4 regions of the Rhizobium sp. FG113 genome follow, and region 1 is predicted to be linked to each of the others. Evidence: predicted binding sites of a transcription regulator. Region 1 holds the regulator's gene; each other region holds the start of a gene.

Region 1 (4,212 bases):
CAAGCGTTCAGCACGGAATTCGATCACGGCCGCTTCTTCCTGGCGTCGCCCATCTTCCTCGGCGCTGGCGCCATCGCCTGGTTCCGCCTTGCTGTCGATATCCCGCCCTCACGGCTCCTTGCCTGGGCTGTGCTGTTTGGTCTCGTCTTCGTTCTGGCGGGCGCTGCGCGCGTTGCCACCCGCCGTGTGGCGATATCAGGCCTGCTAGTCGTCCTTGGCATGTTCGCGGCGCAACTCGAGACCTGGCGCGCTGATACCGTCGTGCTTGATACAGCGGTGACGACGACTGTGACCGGCCGCGTGGAACGGCGCGAGGGCGACGACAACGGCCGCTGGCGCTATATCTTAAGGGTAACGCGCACGGACGAGCCCTCTCTCAAGCGGCCGCCACAGCAGGTCTCGCTGGTCGCGCGCGCAGGAGCGCCCGTTGGGGTCGGTGGCTGGTTGACCGGCCGCGTGCGCCTCACGCCGCCGGCAGGACCTGCGCTCCCCGAACTCAACGATTTCGCCTTCTCTGCCTATTTCGACGGCATCGGCGCCAACGGCTTCTTCTACGGCATGCCGCAGACCATCGCGTCGCAGACCGATATCGCCGATCTCTCTGCCGCCGATCGCGCCGTGGAATGGCTCTACGGTCTGCGCAGCCGGATTGGCGACCGCATCCGCAGCATCCTGCCTGATGATACCGGCGCCTTCGCCGCCTCGCTGGTCACCGATGAGAGACGTGCCATCTCCAACGAGACGACGGAGGCGCTGCGCCAATCCGGCCTCGCCCATATCGTGGCGATATCAGGCCTCAACATGGCCCTGTCAGCCGGCATCTGCTTTGTCGGGCTGCGGCTGTTCTTTGGACTGTTTCCTGGCTTCGCGCAGGCCTATCCGACCAAGAAGTTCGCCGCCGGCAGCGCGCTTCTGGCGTTGACGGCCTATTACATGATCTCAGGCTTCGCGGTCTCGGCCGAGCGCGCCTTCATCATGATGGCGATCATGCTTGTCGCGGTGCTGTTCGATCGCCCCTCGATCAGCCTGCGCAACATCGCGCTCTCGGCGCTGCTGATCATACTGATGTCCCCATCGGAGGTGCTCGGTCCCAGCTTCCAGATGTCCTACGCCGCGACACTGGCGCTGGTCGCGGGCTTTGCTGTCTGGACCAGGAGGCGGCCTCGCGAAAGCGTTCTTCTCACGCATCCCGCGATAAAGCCGGTCATGGTCACGCTTCGCTTCTTCGGCGGCATCGCGCTGACCTCGATGATCGGCGGTTTCTCGACGGCGCTGTTTTCGATCGAGCATTTTCACAGGTTGAGCGGCTACGGCCTTCCCGCCAACCTGCTCGCCATGCCCGTCATCTCCTTCATCGTCATGCCTTTCGGAATGCTCGCGATGTTAGCGACGCCCTTTGGTCTGGACGCGCCACTATGGACCGTCGCGGGCTTCGGGCTGGATCTGGTGATCGACATCGCCAAGATGGTTTCCGGCTGGGGCGGCAGTGTCGATATCGGGCGGATACCGCAGTGGTATTTCGCGATCGCCGTGCTCGGCTTCCTAGTCTGGGGGCTGATGCGGACACGGCTGCGATGGATCGGTGCTGTGGGGGCCGCGCTTGCAACGCTCGTCGTTGTTCTGCTGCCTGCGGCATCTGCGCCTGAGCTGGTCGTCTCCGAGGACGGAAGCCTCGTGGCAGCAGTTACAGGCGACAGTCTCGCCAGCAACCGCGAACGCCCGCCCGACTTCATCTTCGGGCAATGGCAACGCGCGCTCGCGATCGAAGAACACAAGCCGCCTGACATGCTTGAAGGCGAGGCCTTGCCCATCCCGAAGAGGGGAGAGCCACGACCAAGGCTGACACTGAAACAACAAGGCGAAGCCCGCGCCATGATGCGCGATGCCGCAGCGTCCACAAATGACAGCGCTTTTCAGTGCCTCAAGACGGCCTGGTGCGTAACATCGCTCGACAGCGGCTACATCATCGCAACGCTCGAAAACGCCGCCTATCTCGGTCCCGCCTGCGATGTGGCCGATATCGTCATCACGCCTGTCCGTCTGCGCCAGGCGACATGCCGTTCCGGCGCAATGCTATTGACCGGCGAAACCCTCAGGCGATCAGGCGCCGTCGAAATCCGCATCGACGAGCAGGGGGCGCCTGTCGTCAAAACCGCTTATGAAAGCCTCGGTCGTCCCTGGATGCGTCATCGCGCCTATGACTGGCGCAACGACAGCTTCAGCGATGATCCGTCACCAACTAGTGACGTCACCACTCAGTGATACCGGCGAATAAGCCCGACGAGCTTGCCCTGAACCTTGACGCGGTCGGGCCCGAAAATACGCGTTTCGTAAGCCGGGTTCGCGGCTTCCAGCGCGATCGAGGCGCCCTTGCGGCGGAAGCGCTTCAGCGTCGCTTCCTCGTCATCGACAAGCGCCACAACGATATCGCCGGGGTTGGCGGTGTTGCCGTTGCGGATGATGACGGTGTCGCCGTCGAAAATGCCGGCTTCGATCATCGAGTCGCCCTTGACCTCGAGCGCGTAGTGCTCGCCGGAGCCGAGCATGTCGGCGGGGACGGTGATGTCGTGGGTGTTGTTCTGGATCGCCGAGATCGGCACACCGGCGGCGATGCGGCCCATGACGGGAACGGACGCTGAGTTGCCGTTGTCGGCGCTCGGCGCGGCCTTCGGGGCAGGGGCTGCGGCCACCGGCTGCGGCTTGCCGAGGCTGCCTTCAATGACGCTCGGCGAGAAGCCGCGTCGCGGCTGCAGGCTCGGATTATAGGCTTCCGGCAGCTTGATGACCTCAAGCGCGCGCGCTCGGTTCGGCAGCCGGCGAATGAAGCCGCGCTCTTCCAGCGCGGTGATCAGCCGGTGAATGCCGGATTTTGATGCGAGATCGAGTGCATCCTTCATTTCATCGAAGGATGGCGGAACGCCCGACTCTTTCATCCGCTCATGAATGAACAGAAGCAGTTCTTGTTGCTTGCGTGTCAGCATCGAAATGAACCCCAGAGTCGTGAAACAAAGCCAGAACGGACACTATATGTTCCATATGTGTTCCGCAAGTGCCTAAATTTTCGTAAAACTTGGCTCGGAATCGTCGCGATTTTGCACTTCATTCGATTTAACCGCGCCGGCCTCTTGCATTGTGGCGAAAGCCAGCGCACATCTCTGCCGATTTCGGGAGGATTTGCCGATGAGTGACCCCCATCCCCTGGACCACGTGGTGCTGCCGGTCGTCAACATCGAGATGGCGCGCGAGCGCCTGGGCAAGCTGGGCTTCACCGTCGCCGCCGATGCGCGGCACCCTTTTGGCACCGAGAATGCCTGCGTCTTCTTCGCCGACAAAACCTATATCGAGCCGCTCGGCATCACCAGCCTGGAGACATACGAGGCGGCCATCGGTGACGGCAACGTTTTCACCGCTCGCGACCGCGCCTTTCGCTTCCGCTGCGGCGACGACGGCCTGTCGGCGATCGTTTTCGGCACGCCGGATGCCGATAGCGATCACACCCGCTTCATCGACGATGGCATGAGCGGCGGCGAGATGCTGCAGTTCGCCCGGCAGATGAAGATGCCGGATGGTTCTGAAGCGACCGCGGCGTTCCGCCTGGCTTTCGCGGCCGATCTGCGCGCACCCGATTTCTTCCTCTTCGCCTGCCAGCGCGTCAACCCGCTGCCCAGCGACCGCAAGGCCTTGGAAAAGCACGCAAACGGTGTGTTGGGTATCCTGTCGATCGTGCTCTCGTCGTCCGATCCCAAGGCGTTCGCGCCGCTGTTGCAGCTGGCGTCGGATGCGCAGGCGTTCCGCGAGGAGGCATTCGGCGTCAGCCTGGATGCCGGCAACGCCCGCATTAATATCCTTTCGCCGGATGGTCTGAACGCTTACTACGATCTCGCCGAGCCCAAGGCCGATCGCGGCCTGCGCGGCGCGGCGATTGTCTTTTCCGTTGCCGATCTCGCCGTGACAGAGGCGCATTTGGCTGCTAACGGGATCACCTATACACGCAAGAACAATCGAATTCTGGTGAAGGCAGCACCCGGCCAGGGCGCGCTCTTCGCCTTCGAGGAGAAACGATGACTGAAACCAATTCCGAAGTGGCCGTTGGCGAAGGCGCCGGCCGTGTGGTGTTTTCCAACACCGGCAAGCTGTCGCTGATCGCCGGCCCCTGTCAGATGGAAAGCCGCGACCATGCCTTCATGATCGCCGGCACGCTGAAGGAGCTCT
Region 2 (4,212 bases), on a different contig from region 1:
CGTTGAGGCGCTTCAGCGCGGCTTCGCGGTCTTCCGCGCTCATGTTTTCCTGCCCGGCCAGAAGCTCGAACTCGGTCTCGTTGGCAATGACGATATCGGCGAGGCGCCCGAGGCGCGCCGCATCCGCAATCAGCGGTGCGAGATTGAGAACGGTGGTGACGCCCTTGGCGCGCGCGGCAGCCAATGCCTGCTCGACTGATGGAACCGGGATTTCGAGCTGCAGCATCAGCGTATCGCCCTTGCTCATCGCGCCGACAGCCTGATCCGCATCCTGCGCCGTGACCGTGCCGTTGGCGCCCGGCACGACGGCGATCATGTTTTCGCCGTCTCCGCCCACGAGGATGATCGCGGTTCCGGTCGGCTCGTCGGCGCGCTTGACGGACTGGAGATCGGTGCCGGCCTCCTTGAGGAGCGCAAGCGCCTCGTCCGAAAAGCCATCATGGCCGACGGCGCCCGCCATGGTCACGCTGCGGCCGGCGCGACGCGCGGCCAGCGCCTGGTTGGCGCCCTTGCCGCCGGCGGCCGTCGAAAAGCCGTTGCCGGCCACCGTCTCGCCAGGCTTCGGAAGCCGTTGCGTCGTGGCGATGAGGTCCATGTTGATGGAGCCGAAAACGGTGATCATGCGAGGTGTCCTTCCCAGTGTTTTTGTCGGGCGCGACACTGCCGAAGGCATCACTCGTCGTCAACCACCCTCAGCTTGAGAAGTCCTGTTCTACTCTCCACGGATTTCGATGTAGGAGCATTTTCATCCGGAACGCGGCCTGCATCCGCGCCCTCGAATTCCAGCGCCTCGATCTTGGCGCCGCGCTTGGTCAGCTTGTCGGCCGAGGTGACGATCATGTCGACATCCTTCTGCGCCATGGCGAAATGCCCCTGCAGCTTGCGCACACGGTCGTCGAGGCGGCCGAGATCATCCATCAGACTGGCGACTTCGCCCTGGATGACATGCGCCTGCGCCTGCATCCGCTGATCCTTCAGAACCGCCTGGATCACCTGGATCGACAGCATCAGCAGCGAGGGCGAAACGATGACCACGCGGGCGCGATGCGCCTTCTGCACGATCGCCTCGAAATTCTCGTGAATTTCCGCGAAGATCGATTCCGACGGCACGAACAGAAACGCGGTATCCTGCGTCTCCCCCTGGATCAGATACTTCTCCGCGATATCGCGGATATGGGTCTCCATGTCGCGCCGAAACTGCTGCGATGCGGCCTTGGCAAGCTCCGGCCCGCCGGCATCGCGAATGGCGTTCCATGCTTCCAGCGGAAACTTCGCGTCGATGACAAGCGGCGGCGCGCCATTGGGCATGCGGATGGTGCAATCCGGACGAGAGCCGTTGCTCAGCGTCTGCTGGAAAGCATAGGCGCCGATCGGCAGGCCATCGGCAACGATCGTTTCCATCCGCGATTGGCCAAAGGCGCCGCGCGTCTGCTTGTTGGACAGGATCGCCTGCAGCCCGACGACATCCTTGGCGAGCGTCTGGATATTGTTCTGCGCCGCATCGATCACCGCCAGCCGCTCCTGCAGCCTCCTGAGGTTTTCATGCGTGGACTTGGTCTGCTCGGTAATCGTGCTGCTGACCCGCTGCGACATGCCGTCCAATCTTTGGCTGATCGCCTGGTTGAGCTCCGACTGGCGCGAGCCGAACACCTCGGCCATCGCCGCCATTCGGCCCTGCATTTCCGATTGGATCCGCAACAGCTCCATCATCCGCGCATCCGCCTCGGCGGCACGCTCCAGCGCCTCCTCGGCCTGCTCGCGCCGCGCCTGGCCGCCACGAACGAGCAAGGCAAGCATCAAGACGATCACGATGGCCAGTGCCGCGCCGGCAAGCGCGAGCGACATGGGGCTGAGACCGGAAAGGGTAGCGGAAAGCGAGTCGGTGCTTGTTGTCATGATTGCACCATAGCAAAGTCGCGTGGCATTTCCAGATCAAAACGTGAACATCGTAAATGGTCTTTCCGACGATGCGTGATGCGGCATTCGAGCGCTAGCTAACAAATAACCCGATAATTTAACGCTTAAGAAACTATATTAGGGAAAAGCTGCGCGAAAATTGCCCTTCATCAAATGAAAAAGCAGAAATATATTATGAGCAGCCAGCAGCCTGAGAACGGTCTTAAGCAACGCCTCGATTTCATCGAGCTGGATGACAGCGCACGCCAGTCGCTGCGCCAGATGCGCCCGGCGATTTCGGAGCTGCTGAGCGGCGCGCTCGAACGATTCTACGGGAAGCTGGCGCGCACCCCCTCGGTCGCAAGCTTCTTCTCCGACAAATCGCATATGAATAGCGCCAAGACCCGGCAGGAAGCCCATTGGGCCAACCTCGCCGGCGGCAATTTCGACGAAGCCTACGTCAAGGGCGTGGTCGCGGTCGGCAAGACCCATGCGCGCATCGGCCTCGAGCCACGCTGGTACATCGGCGGTTACGCGCTTCTGATGAGCGATCTGATCAAGGGGTTGATGGCAAAGGAATGGCCGTCGCGCTTCGGCCGTGGCCAGGGCAAGCTGCTCGGCGAAAAGCTCACCGCCGTCGTCAAGGCCGCGATGCTGGATATGGATTATTCGATCTCGGTCTATCTGGAAGCGCTGGAAGAAAAGCGGCTGAAGCTCGAAGAGGAACGCCAAAAGGCGGAAGCCGATCAGGCAATGGCGCTGAGCCATCTCCGTCGCGGTCTCGAAGCGCTGTCGCGCGGCGATCTCGAAGCCACCTTGCCGGCTGATCTGCCGGGCAATTTCAAGGATATGGGCGACGACTACAACCGCGCGGTCGCAGCCCTTCGCGCCTCCTTCGCATCCGTTCGCGCCACATCCGGCGAAATCCTGCGCGGCACCGATGTGATCGCCAAGGGCTCGGACGATCTCGCGCTGCGCACCGCCCAGCAGGCCGCCGGCGTCGAGGAAAGCTCGGCCGCCCTGCAACAGCTCTCCGTCAGCGTCGGCCAGACGGCATCCAACGCCGAGAAGGCATCGGCAGCTGTCCGCGAAACGCAGCAGAAGGCCAAGAACTCCGGCGAGCTGGTCACCAGCGCCGTCTCCGCCATGGCCGGCATCGAGAAGTCATCGAGCGAGATCACCAAGATCATCGGCGTCATCGACGATATCGCTTTCCAGACCAACCTTCTCGCGCTGAACGCAGGCGTCGAAGCGGCCCGCGCAGGCGAAGCCGGCAAGGGCTTTGCCGTCGTCGCCCAGGAAGTCCGCCAGCTGGCGCAGCGCTCGGCTGATGCCGCCAAGGAGATCAAGAAGCTGATCTCCGAGAGCTCCGCGCAGGTGAACCAGGGCGTCGACATCGTCAGCAGCACCGGCGAATCGCTCAGCGACATGATCAACCGCATCGACAACATCAGCAGCTTCGTTGCCGATATCGCCGCTGCCGCGCGCGATCAGGCGACCGGCGTCAACGAGGTCAGCGTCGCCATCCGCAACATGGACACCATCACCCAGCAGAATTCGGGCATGGTGGAGCGCACCTCCTCGGAAACCCGGCGCCTGCGCAACGAGGTGGAAGGTCTGGTCGGCCTGCTCGAACGCTTCCGCACCGATGGTGCCAGCCACTCCGGCTATCAGGCCTCGCGCCGCGCCGCCTGAGGCAAAAGCGTCGAAATTGCGAAGGCGGCGTAAAAAAGCGCCGCCTCCGGCTATCGGATAATTCCATCCCGCAAAAAGATGGGTTATGGGAACGCCATGACCATCAAGCCACTCATCATTCTTCCCGATCCGCTGCTCCGTCAGGTTTCCAAGCCGATCGAGCGCGTCGACAGCGATCTGCAGCGTCTCGCCGACGACATGCTGGAGACCATGTACGATGCCCCTGGCATCGGGCTGGCCGCCATCCAGATCGGCGTTGCCCGCCGCATGCTCGTCATCGACGTTGCGCGCGAGGGCGAGGAAAAGCAGCCGCTCGTCTTCATCAATCCCGAAATCGTCTCGTCCTCCGACGAGCGCTCGGTCTATGAAGAGGGCTGCCTGTCCATCCCGGATTATTATGCCGAGGTCGAACGCCCGGCCACCGTCGGCGTCAAGTATCTCGACCGCGACGGCAAGGAGCAGACGATGGAAGCAGACAGCCTGCTCGCCACCTGCCTGCAGCACGAGATCGACCACCTGAACGGCGTGCTCTTCATCGACCACATCTCCCGCCTGAAGCGCGAGATGGTCATCAAGAAGTTCACCAAGGCCGCCAAGACCACCAAGGCGCTCTGAGCGATT
Region 3 (4,212 bases), on a different contig from region 1:
GCAGCGGCCATCAAGATCGGCTCCCGCGAGGAAAACGCCGGCAAAAATATCGTGGTGATCATCCCGTCGTTTGCCGAACGCTACCTCTCGACAGCACTGTTCGAAGGCCTCGGCGGCTGAGGATCGGCTTGGCTCGATGTCAGGGAGGGCGCTTCGGCGCCCTTCATGCGTTTACAATCCCGCACCAACCTCCAACCCGAAGCAAGCCACCCCATGCTGTTGATCGTCGGAACCATCCGCCTCCCCCATGAGAACCTCGCACTCGCACGCCCTGTGATGCGGCGCATGGTGGAGATGAGCCGCGCCGAAGACGGCTGCCTGGATTACTCCTACGCCGAGGACGTGCTCGAGCCCGGCCTCATTCACGTCACCGAACGCTGGCGCGACCAAGCCTCGCTCGACCGCCACTTTCAAACCGCGCACCTGAGCGGCTGGCGCGCCGCATGGCCATCACTCGGCATTCATGACCGCAACCTCCAGAGCTACGAGGTCGGCGCGCCGCGCGAGACCTGAGCACCGGACTACTCCCCTCCGTCAAGGCAGCGACGACGCTCCCACTGCGTCTCCGCTTTCGCTCGTCCCTCCCCCTTCATGCCACCGCCGTCAGCCGCTCACCCGCCATGCGGTAGGAGATCGCCTCGGCCAAGTGGATGCGGCCGACCATCTCCTGGCCGTCGAGATCGGCGAGCGTGCGGGCGACCTTGAGGACGCGGTGGTAACCGCGGGCGGAGAACTTCATCTTTTCGGCGGCATCACGCAAAAGCTGCAGGCCGGATGCATCGGGCGCCGCGTAGGTCTCGATCATCGCGGTGGAGCAGCGGGCGTTGGTGCCGGTCTCACTAAAGCCCGCGGCACGGAAGCGGTCCCGCTGCAGATCACGGGCGCGGGCAACGCGGCGGGCGACGTCGGCGCTCTTTTCGGCAGGCGCCGGGCGGATCAGGTCGAAGGCGGAGACGGCGGGGACGTCGATCCTGATATCGATGCGATCCATCAGCGGGCCGGAGATGCGAGCCTGGTAGTCGGCCATGCAGCGCGGGCCACGGGCGCAGCTATGGCCGGGCTCACCCGCCATGCCGCAGCGGCAGGGGTTCATGGCCGCCACCAGCTGGATGGTGGCGGGATAGCTGACGCGGTGATTGGCGCGGGCGATGATGCACTCGCCGGTTTCCAACGGCTGGCGCAGCGCATCCAGCGCCTGCGGCGAGAATTCGGGAAACTCATCCAGAAACAGCACACCATGATGGGCAAGCGACGCCTCGCCCGGACGCGCTCGAAAGCCGCCGCCGACAAGGGCCGCCATGGTGGCGGAGTGATGCGGGGTGCGAAACGGCCGGCGGTCGGAGAGCTTTCCGCCCGAGAGCTGGCCGGCGATCGAGTGGATCATCGAGACTTCAAGCAGCTCGGCGGCCGAGAGCGGCGGCAGGATCGACGGCAGTCGGGCGGCGAGCATCGATTTGCCGGACCCTGGCGGCCCGACCATCAGCAAATTATGCCCGCCGGCGGCGGCCACCTCCAGCGCCCGCTTTGCGCTTTCCTGGCCCTTGATATCGGCGAGATCGGGAAGATTGGCGGCGGTGGCGCGGATCGACGGCTCGGGACGCGAGAGCACCTGGGTGCCGCGGAAATGGTTGGCGAGCGCGATCAGGCTGCGCGGCGCCAGGATATCGAGCTCGGCGCCGGCCCAGGCGGCCTCAGGGCCGCTTTCGGCCGGGCAGATCAGGCCCTTGCCCATCGCATTGGCGCCGATCGCGGCCGGCAGCGCGCCGGTGACGGCGGCGATCGTGCCGTCGAGATTGAGTTCGCCGATGACGACATAACCCGAGAGCGCATCCGCCGGAATGGCGCCGAGGGCCGCCATCAGGCCGAGCGCGATGGGAAGGTCGAAGTGGCTACCTTCCTTGGGAAGATCGGCGGGGGCGAGGTTGACGGTGATGCGCTTGGCGGGAAGCGCCAGGCCGGAGGCGTGGAGTGCGGCATGCACCCGCTCGCGGCTTTCGGCCACTGCCTTGTCGGGCAGGCCGACGATCTGGGTGATCAGCTTGCCGGGCGCGACCATGACCTGGACCTCGACCGGAACCCCTTCTATGCCCTGGAATGCAACCGTGCTGACGCGCGCCACCATGCCCAACCCCTTGGCCCAGATCCCCTGCGGTGCAACCCCTTGCACCTGAAACCGCGACCCATCATGGTCGCGGATTGCAATCTGGCATAGAAATTGGAATGAAACAAGAACAATAAATGAACAATTGCGCGCCATTGATGTGGGGCGGTTGTGTCGGGTTGTATGGGCGGAACAAAGGTGGGAACGGAGCTTGCTGCTGGCGGGGTGCAAGCTATCCACTCACGTCGAGCTCGTTTCGGCGTGCTTAGATGCTCGGGACAAGCCCGAGCATGACGGTGGAGGGTGCGGCGGCCGCCGCGTCTCGCAACGAGATTCTGGCGCTAAGCTATTGAAGGGACGATGCTTTTCCCACACGAGACGTCATCCTCGGGCTCGTCCCGAGGATCTAAGCACGTCTCCACGGATGCAAGGGTGCGAATGGACCGCGATTGCGGCCACGGTCGTGCAAGCTGTCCACTCACGTCGAGCAAGTTCGAGGCTCAGCAGATGCTCGGGACAAGCCCGAGCATGACGACGGAGGGTGTGGCGTACGTCGTTTAAGACCGACGGGCGGGCCGCCGTCGCGCTATACGGGGACGTCAAGCGTCGCCGCCCGTCCCCTAGCCCATATTACGCGCGCTTGCGCTCGATCGCATCCCACAAGAGGCTGGCGATGTCGGCGCCGCCGAATTTCTTGACTTCGCGGATGCCGGTTGGTGACGTGACGTTGATCTCGGTCATGTAGTCGCCGATGACGTCGATGCCGACGAGGAGGAAGCCGCGTTCGCGCAAGGCGGGGCCGATGCGGGCGCAGATTTCCTTTTCGCGGGCGGTGAGCTCGGTCGCCTCGGCGCGGCCGCCGACGTGCATGTTGGAGCGGCTGTCGTGCTCGGCCGGGACGCGGTTGATGGCGCCGACGGGTTCGCCGTCGACGAGGATGATGCGCTTGTCGCCCTTGCGCACGTCAGGCAGATACTGCTGGGCGATGTAGGGTTCGCGGAAGAGCTGGCCGAACATTTCGAGCAGCGAGGAGAGGTTGCGGTCGTCCTTGGTCGAATGGAAGACGCCGGCGCCACCATTGCCGTAGAGCGGCTTCAGGATGATATCGCCCATCTCGTCGCGGAAGCGGCGGATTTCGGCGGGATCCTTGGTGATCAGCGTCCGCGGCATCAGGTCCGAAAATTCGGTGACGAAAATCTTCTCCGGCGAATTGCGCACCCAGGCCGGGTCGTTGACGACGAGCGTCTTCGGGTGGATGCGCTCCAAGAGATGCGTCGAGGTGATGTAGGACATGTCGAAGGGCGGGTCCTGGCGGAGCAGGATCACATCCATGGTCGACAGATCGACACGCTCGGGCGCGCCGAGATCAAAATGGTCGCCCTTGATGTCGCGCAGCGTCATCGGCTCGACGGAGGCGTAAAGCTTGCCGTCGAGGAAACTCAGGCGGTCGGGCGTATAGTGGAAGAGCTTGTAGCCGCGGGTCTGCGCCTCGAGGCTCATGGCGAAGGTGGAGTCGCCCGCGATGTTGATGGAGGCGACATGGTCCATCTGGACCGCTACGTTCTTGATCTTGGCCATTTCTGTCCCTTAGCGATTGCCGGACAGATGTAGGCCGCAGAGGGCGCGAACGCAACGGTCAATGGACGGCTTTTGTGCGGTGCGCCGGCGCAATTGGCCGGCGTTCCCTTCAGGCTTCAATTCAAGCCGTGTTTCAGGCCGCGATGCCCTGCTGGCCGCTGCCGCGCAGCAGGTTGCGCAGGCGATAGGCGAGCGCCACCGGCTTGGGGAAAGGCTTGCGCAGGAAGGCGACCTTGCGGACGTAATTGTCGACCCGCCAGCTGGCCCAGGTGCCGCCGGCGAAGAAGGCGACGTCGCCGGCGCGCAGCATGCGCTCGGTGCCGTCGTCGGCGGTGATATGGACCTCGCCCTCGAGAATCATCACCGTCTCGTCCCAGCCGAAGAACCAGCGGAACTCGCCTGCCGTGCAGTCCCAGATCGCCGTCAGCGCGGCGTCGTCGTGGCCGCGCGAATGCTCGCCGGTGCGGGCCTGCGGATCGCCGGCAACAATCCAGTCGGGATTGATCGGCGTCGACTTCATGGCGATGAGATCG
Region 4 (4,212 bases), on a different contig from region 1:
GGAACCGAAGCGCGGCAGCATTCGCGGCGGCACCGACGGCTCGCGCCTCTCCTTCATGGGCCTGCCCTGCCCCAACATCTTCGCCGGCGGCCACGCGTTTCATTCCCCGCTGGAATGGGTGAGCCGGCAGGATATGGAGCGGGCGGCCAAGACGATCGTCGAGATTGCCAGGGTTTGGGAGGAGCGGGCTTAGGCGTCCGGCGGCGTCCAGCTTCCATTCGGTCTTTGAAGGCGATGGGGCGGCCACACTCTCCGCCCTCATCTCTGTGCTTGTCACAGAGATCCAGCCGACGCGCGTCTGCGCGGCGAAAGGACTTTTCTCGGCCCAAGGACTTGGGCCCGCTGGATCCCGGCACAAGGCCGGGATGAGGGAGAGCGAGGAGGACGTACCGCCCCACCCCTTCCATTATCCCCGCAGACCCGGCGCTTCCTGGCCGGTGCGTTCGACATATTCGGTGTAGCCGCCGCCGTACTGATGGATGCCACCGGGCGTCAGTTCCAGCACGCGGTTGGAGAGCGCCGCCAGGAAGTGGCGATCGTGGCTGACGAAGAGCATGGTGCCCTCGTACTGCGACAGCGCCTTGATCAGCATTTCCTTGGTGTCGAGATCCAGGTGGTTGGTCGGCTCGTCGAGGACGAGCAGGTTGGGCGGGTCGAACAGCATCTTGGCCATGACGAGGCGCGCCTTTTCGCCACCCGACAGAACCCGGCACTTCTTTTCGACATCGTCGCCCGAAAAGCCGAAGCAGCCGGCAAGCGCGCGCAGCGGCGCCTGGCCGGCCAGCGGGAAACTATCTTCCAGCCATTCGAGAACCGTGCGTTCGCCATCGAGCAGATCCATGGCGTGCTGGGCGAAATAGCCGAGCTTGACGCTGGCACCGAGCGCAACCGTGCCCTGATCCGGCTCGGTGGAGCCCGTGACCAGCTTCAGCAGCGTCGACTTGCCGGCGCCGTTGATGCCCATGATGCACCAGCGCTCCTTGCGGCGAACCATGAAGTCGAGGCCTTCATAGATCGTGCGGCTGCCGTACTTCTTGTGAACGTTCTTCAGGTTGATCACGTCTTCGCCGGAACGCGGCGCGGGAAGGAACTCGAAGGCGACCGACTGGCGGCGCTTGGGCGGCTCGACGCGGTCGATCTTTTCCAGCTTCTTGACGCGGCTCTGCACCTGCGAAGCGTGTGAAGCGCGCGCCTTGAAGCGTTCGATGAACTTGATTTCCTTGGCAAGCATGGCCTGCTGGCGTTCGAACTGCGCCTGCTGCTGCTTCTCGTTCTGGGCGCGCTGCTGCTCGTAGAAAGCATAGTCGCCGGAATAGGAGGTGAGCTGGCCGCCATCGATCTCGATGATCTTGCCGACGATGCGGTTCATGAACTCGCGGTCGTGCGATGTCATCAGGAGCGCGCCGTCATAGTTCTTCAGGAACTCTTCCAGCCAGATCAGGCTTTCGAGATCCAGATGGTTGCTCGGCTCGTCGAGCAGCATGACATCAGGGCGCATCAACAGAATGCGGGCGAGCGCCACGCGCATCTTCCAGCCGCCGGAGAGGCCGCCGACGTCGCCGTCCATCATTTCCTGGGTGAAGCTCAGACCATCGAGCACTTCGCGGGCGCGGCCCTCGAGCGCGTAGCCATCCAGCTCCTCGTAGCGCGCCTGCACCTCGCCGTAGCGCTCGATGATGCGATCCATCTCGTCGAGCTTGTCGGGATCGACCATCTCGGCTTCGAGTTCGCGCAGTTCGGCGGCAACGACGCTGACGGGGCCGGCGCCTTCCATGACCTCGGCCACGGCGCTGCGGCCCGACATTTCGCCGACATCCTGGTTGAAGTAACCGATCGTGACGCCCTTTTCACCGGCGACATTGCCCTCATCGGGCTGCTCCTCGCCTGTGATCATGCGGAAGAGCGTCGTCTTGCCGGCGCCGTTCGGGCCGACGAGGCCGATCTTCTCGCCCTTGTTGAGCGCCGCCGAGGCCTCGATGAAGAGGATGCGGTGGCTATTCTGCTTGCTGATATTTTCGATGCGGATCATGGGAAGCGTGGTCCAAAACAGGTTTTCGGCGCCCTTATGCCATGCAAGACCTGAGATGTCGCCCGTTTTCCGCAGTGCACCAAATGTTCGATCAACACCGTTTCCCTGTGGTGACAGAGACGCGGGACTTCCAAACATCAGGGAGCACTGATACGTTCCATATTTGTTCCCGAGTCGCGCTTTTGCCGCGACGCGTATGCTAGAGGCTGAAGAATAGATGCAGGCGGCGGCCTATCTCGAGAAACTGAACGAGCGGCAGCGTCTTGCCGTGGAGCATGGGGTCGGTCAGGGACCGGATACGACGGGCGGTCCGCTGCTGATCATCGCCGGCGCCGGATCGGGCAAGACCAACACGCTGGCGCACCGGGTGGCGCATCTGATCGTCAACGGCGCCGATCCGCGGCGTATCCTCTTGATGACCTTCTCGCGCAGAGCGGCGTCCGAGATGGCGCGGCGGGTGGAGCGCATCTGCCGCCAGGTGCTGGGTGCCAATTCCGCCGTGATGACCGACGCGCTGACCTGGGCCGGCACCTTCCACGGGATCGGCGCGCGGCTGCTTCGGATCTATGCCGAACAGATCGGCCTCAATGTCGATTTCACGATTCACGACCGGGAAGACAGCGCCGACCTGATGAACCTCATCCGGCACGAGCTTGGCTTCTCCAAGACTGAAAGCCGGTTTCCGACCAAGGGCACGTGTCTGGCGATCTATTCGCGCACCGTCAATTCCGAGACGCCGCTCACCGAGGTGTTGAAGACCTGGTATCCGTGGGTGGCGACCTGGGAAGAGCAACTGCGCGAGCTGTTTGCCTGTTATGTCGAGGCCAAGCAGGCGCAAAACGTGCTCGATTACGACGACCTCCTGCTCTACTGGGCGCAGATGGTGAGTGATCCGGAACTGGCAGCCGATATCGGTGGGCGTTTCGACCATGTGATGGTCGACGAGTACCAGGATACCAACCGGCTGCAATCCTCCGTGCTGATGGCACTGAAGCCCGGCGGACGTGGCTTAACCGTCGTCGGCGACGACGCGCAGTCGATCTATTCATTCCGGGCGGCGACGATCCGCAACATTCTCGACTTCCCGAAAACCTTCGAGCCGCCGGCCGATATCATCACGCTCGACCGCAACTATCGCTCGACGACGACGATCCTTGCCGCCGCCAATGGCGTTATCGAGCTGGCGCGCGAGCGCTTCACCAAGAACCTCTGGACCGACCGGCAATCCGAAGAGCGGCCGAAGCTGCTCACCGTCAAGGACGAGAACGACCAGGCGAACTACATCGTCGAGCAGGTGCTCGCGAACCGCGAAGTGGGGATGACGTTAAAGCAGCAAGCGGTGCTGTTTCGCACCTCCTCGCACAGCGGCCCGCTCGAAGTGGAGCTGACGCGGCGCAACATCCCCTTCGTCAAGTTCGGCGGGCTGAAATTCCTGGATTCGGCGCATGTGAAGGACATGCTGGCGATCCTGCGCTTTGCGCAGAACCCGCGCGACCGGGTCTCGGGCTTCCGCCTCTTGAAGATGCTGCCGGGGATCGGGCCGCAGACGGCGGGCAAGATCCTGGACACGATCGCCGCCGACCCTGAGCCGCTGATGGCGCTCGCCGAAATCCCGCCGCCGGCCAAGACCGGTGAGGGCTGGCCGGCGCTGGTGCAGCTGCTCGAAGGATTGCGCAAGGCAAACGGGCCATGGCCCGCCGAGATCGCGCAGGCGCGAGAATGGTACGAACCGCATCTCGACCGCATCCACGAGGACGCCGACACCCGCAAGGCCGACCTGTTGCAGCTCGAGCAGATCGCGTCGGGCTATGCCAACCGCGAGCGCTTCCTCACCGAACTGACGCTCGACCCGCCCGACGCCACCAGCGACCAGGCCGGCGTGCCGCTGCTCGACGAAGATTATCTCATCCTCTCCACCATCCATTCGGCCAAGGGGCAAGAGTGGCGAGCGGTGTTCATGCTCAACGTCGTCGACGGCTGCATCCCCTCCGACCTCGCCGTCGGCACGACGCAGGAGATCGAGGAGGAGCGCCGACTGCTCTATGTCGGCATGACGCGGGCAAAGGACAGCCTGACGCTGATCACCCCGCAACGCTTCTTCACCAGCGGCCAGCACGGCCAGGGTGACCGGCATGTCTATGCATCGCGCACGCGGTTCATTCCGGTGACGCTGCTGCAATATT

The links. The regulator LexA, encoded in region 1, represses DNA repair genes until DNA is damaged. The targets are predictions, from matches to a motif close to TGTTCNNNNTGTGTTCNG.
Region 2: a site for LexA is predicted at 1,929-1,946, ahead of ACODTZ_RS09325 (DNA recombination protein RmuC). Genes of this name have one in related genera too.
Region 3: a site for LexA is predicted at 2,228-2,245, ahead of ACODTZ_RS08815 (YifB family Mg chelatase-like AAA ATPase). Genes of this name have one in related genera too.
Region 4: a site for LexA is predicted at 2,183-2,200, ahead of ACODTZ_RS26290 (ATP-dependent helicase). Genes of this name have one in related genera too.

What each region holds. Positions count from the first base shown of each region.
Region 1 is NZ_JBMDKV010000003.1:201,415-205,626, forward strand. Features, by position in the region: gene ACODTZ_RS11220 (ComEC/Rec2 family competence protein) at 1-2,262, shown strand, start outside; gene lexA (transcriptional repressor LexA) at 2,256-2,981, opposite strand; gene ACODTZ_RS11230 (VOC family protein) at 3,181-4,065, shown strand; gene kdsA (3-deoxy-8-phosphooctulonate synthase) at 4,062-4,212, shown strand, end outside.
Region 2 is NZ_JBMDKV010000002.1:441,857-446,068, forward strand. Features, by position in the region: gene ACODTZ_RS09320 (ribokinase) at 1-622, opposite strand, end outside; gene ACODTZ_RS09325 (DNA recombination protein RmuC) at 673-1,896, opposite strand; gene ACODTZ_RS09330 (methyl-accepting chemotaxis protein) at 2,092-3,591, shown strand; gene def (peptide deformylase) at 3,688-4,206, shown strand.
Region 3 is NZ_JBMDKV010000002.1:339,056-343,267, reverse strand. Features, by position in the region: gene cysK (cysteine synthase A) at 1-120, shown strand, start outside; gene ACODTZ_RS08820 (putative quinol monooxygenase) at 214-513, shown strand; gene ACODTZ_RS08815 (YifB family Mg chelatase-like AAA ATPase) at 590-2,122, opposite strand; gene gshB (glutathione synthase) at 2,732-3,679, opposite strand; gene ACODTZ_RS08805 (cupin domain-containing protein) at 3,813-4,212, opposite strand, start outside.
Region 4 is NZ_JBMDKV010000015.1:18,823-23,034, forward strand. Features, by position in the region: gene pepT (peptidase T) at 1-193, shown strand, start outside; gene ACODTZ_RS26285 (ABC-F family ATP-binding cassette domain-containing protein) at 407-2,029, opposite strand; gene ACODTZ_RS26290 (ATP-dependent helicase) at 2,247-4,212, shown strand, end outside.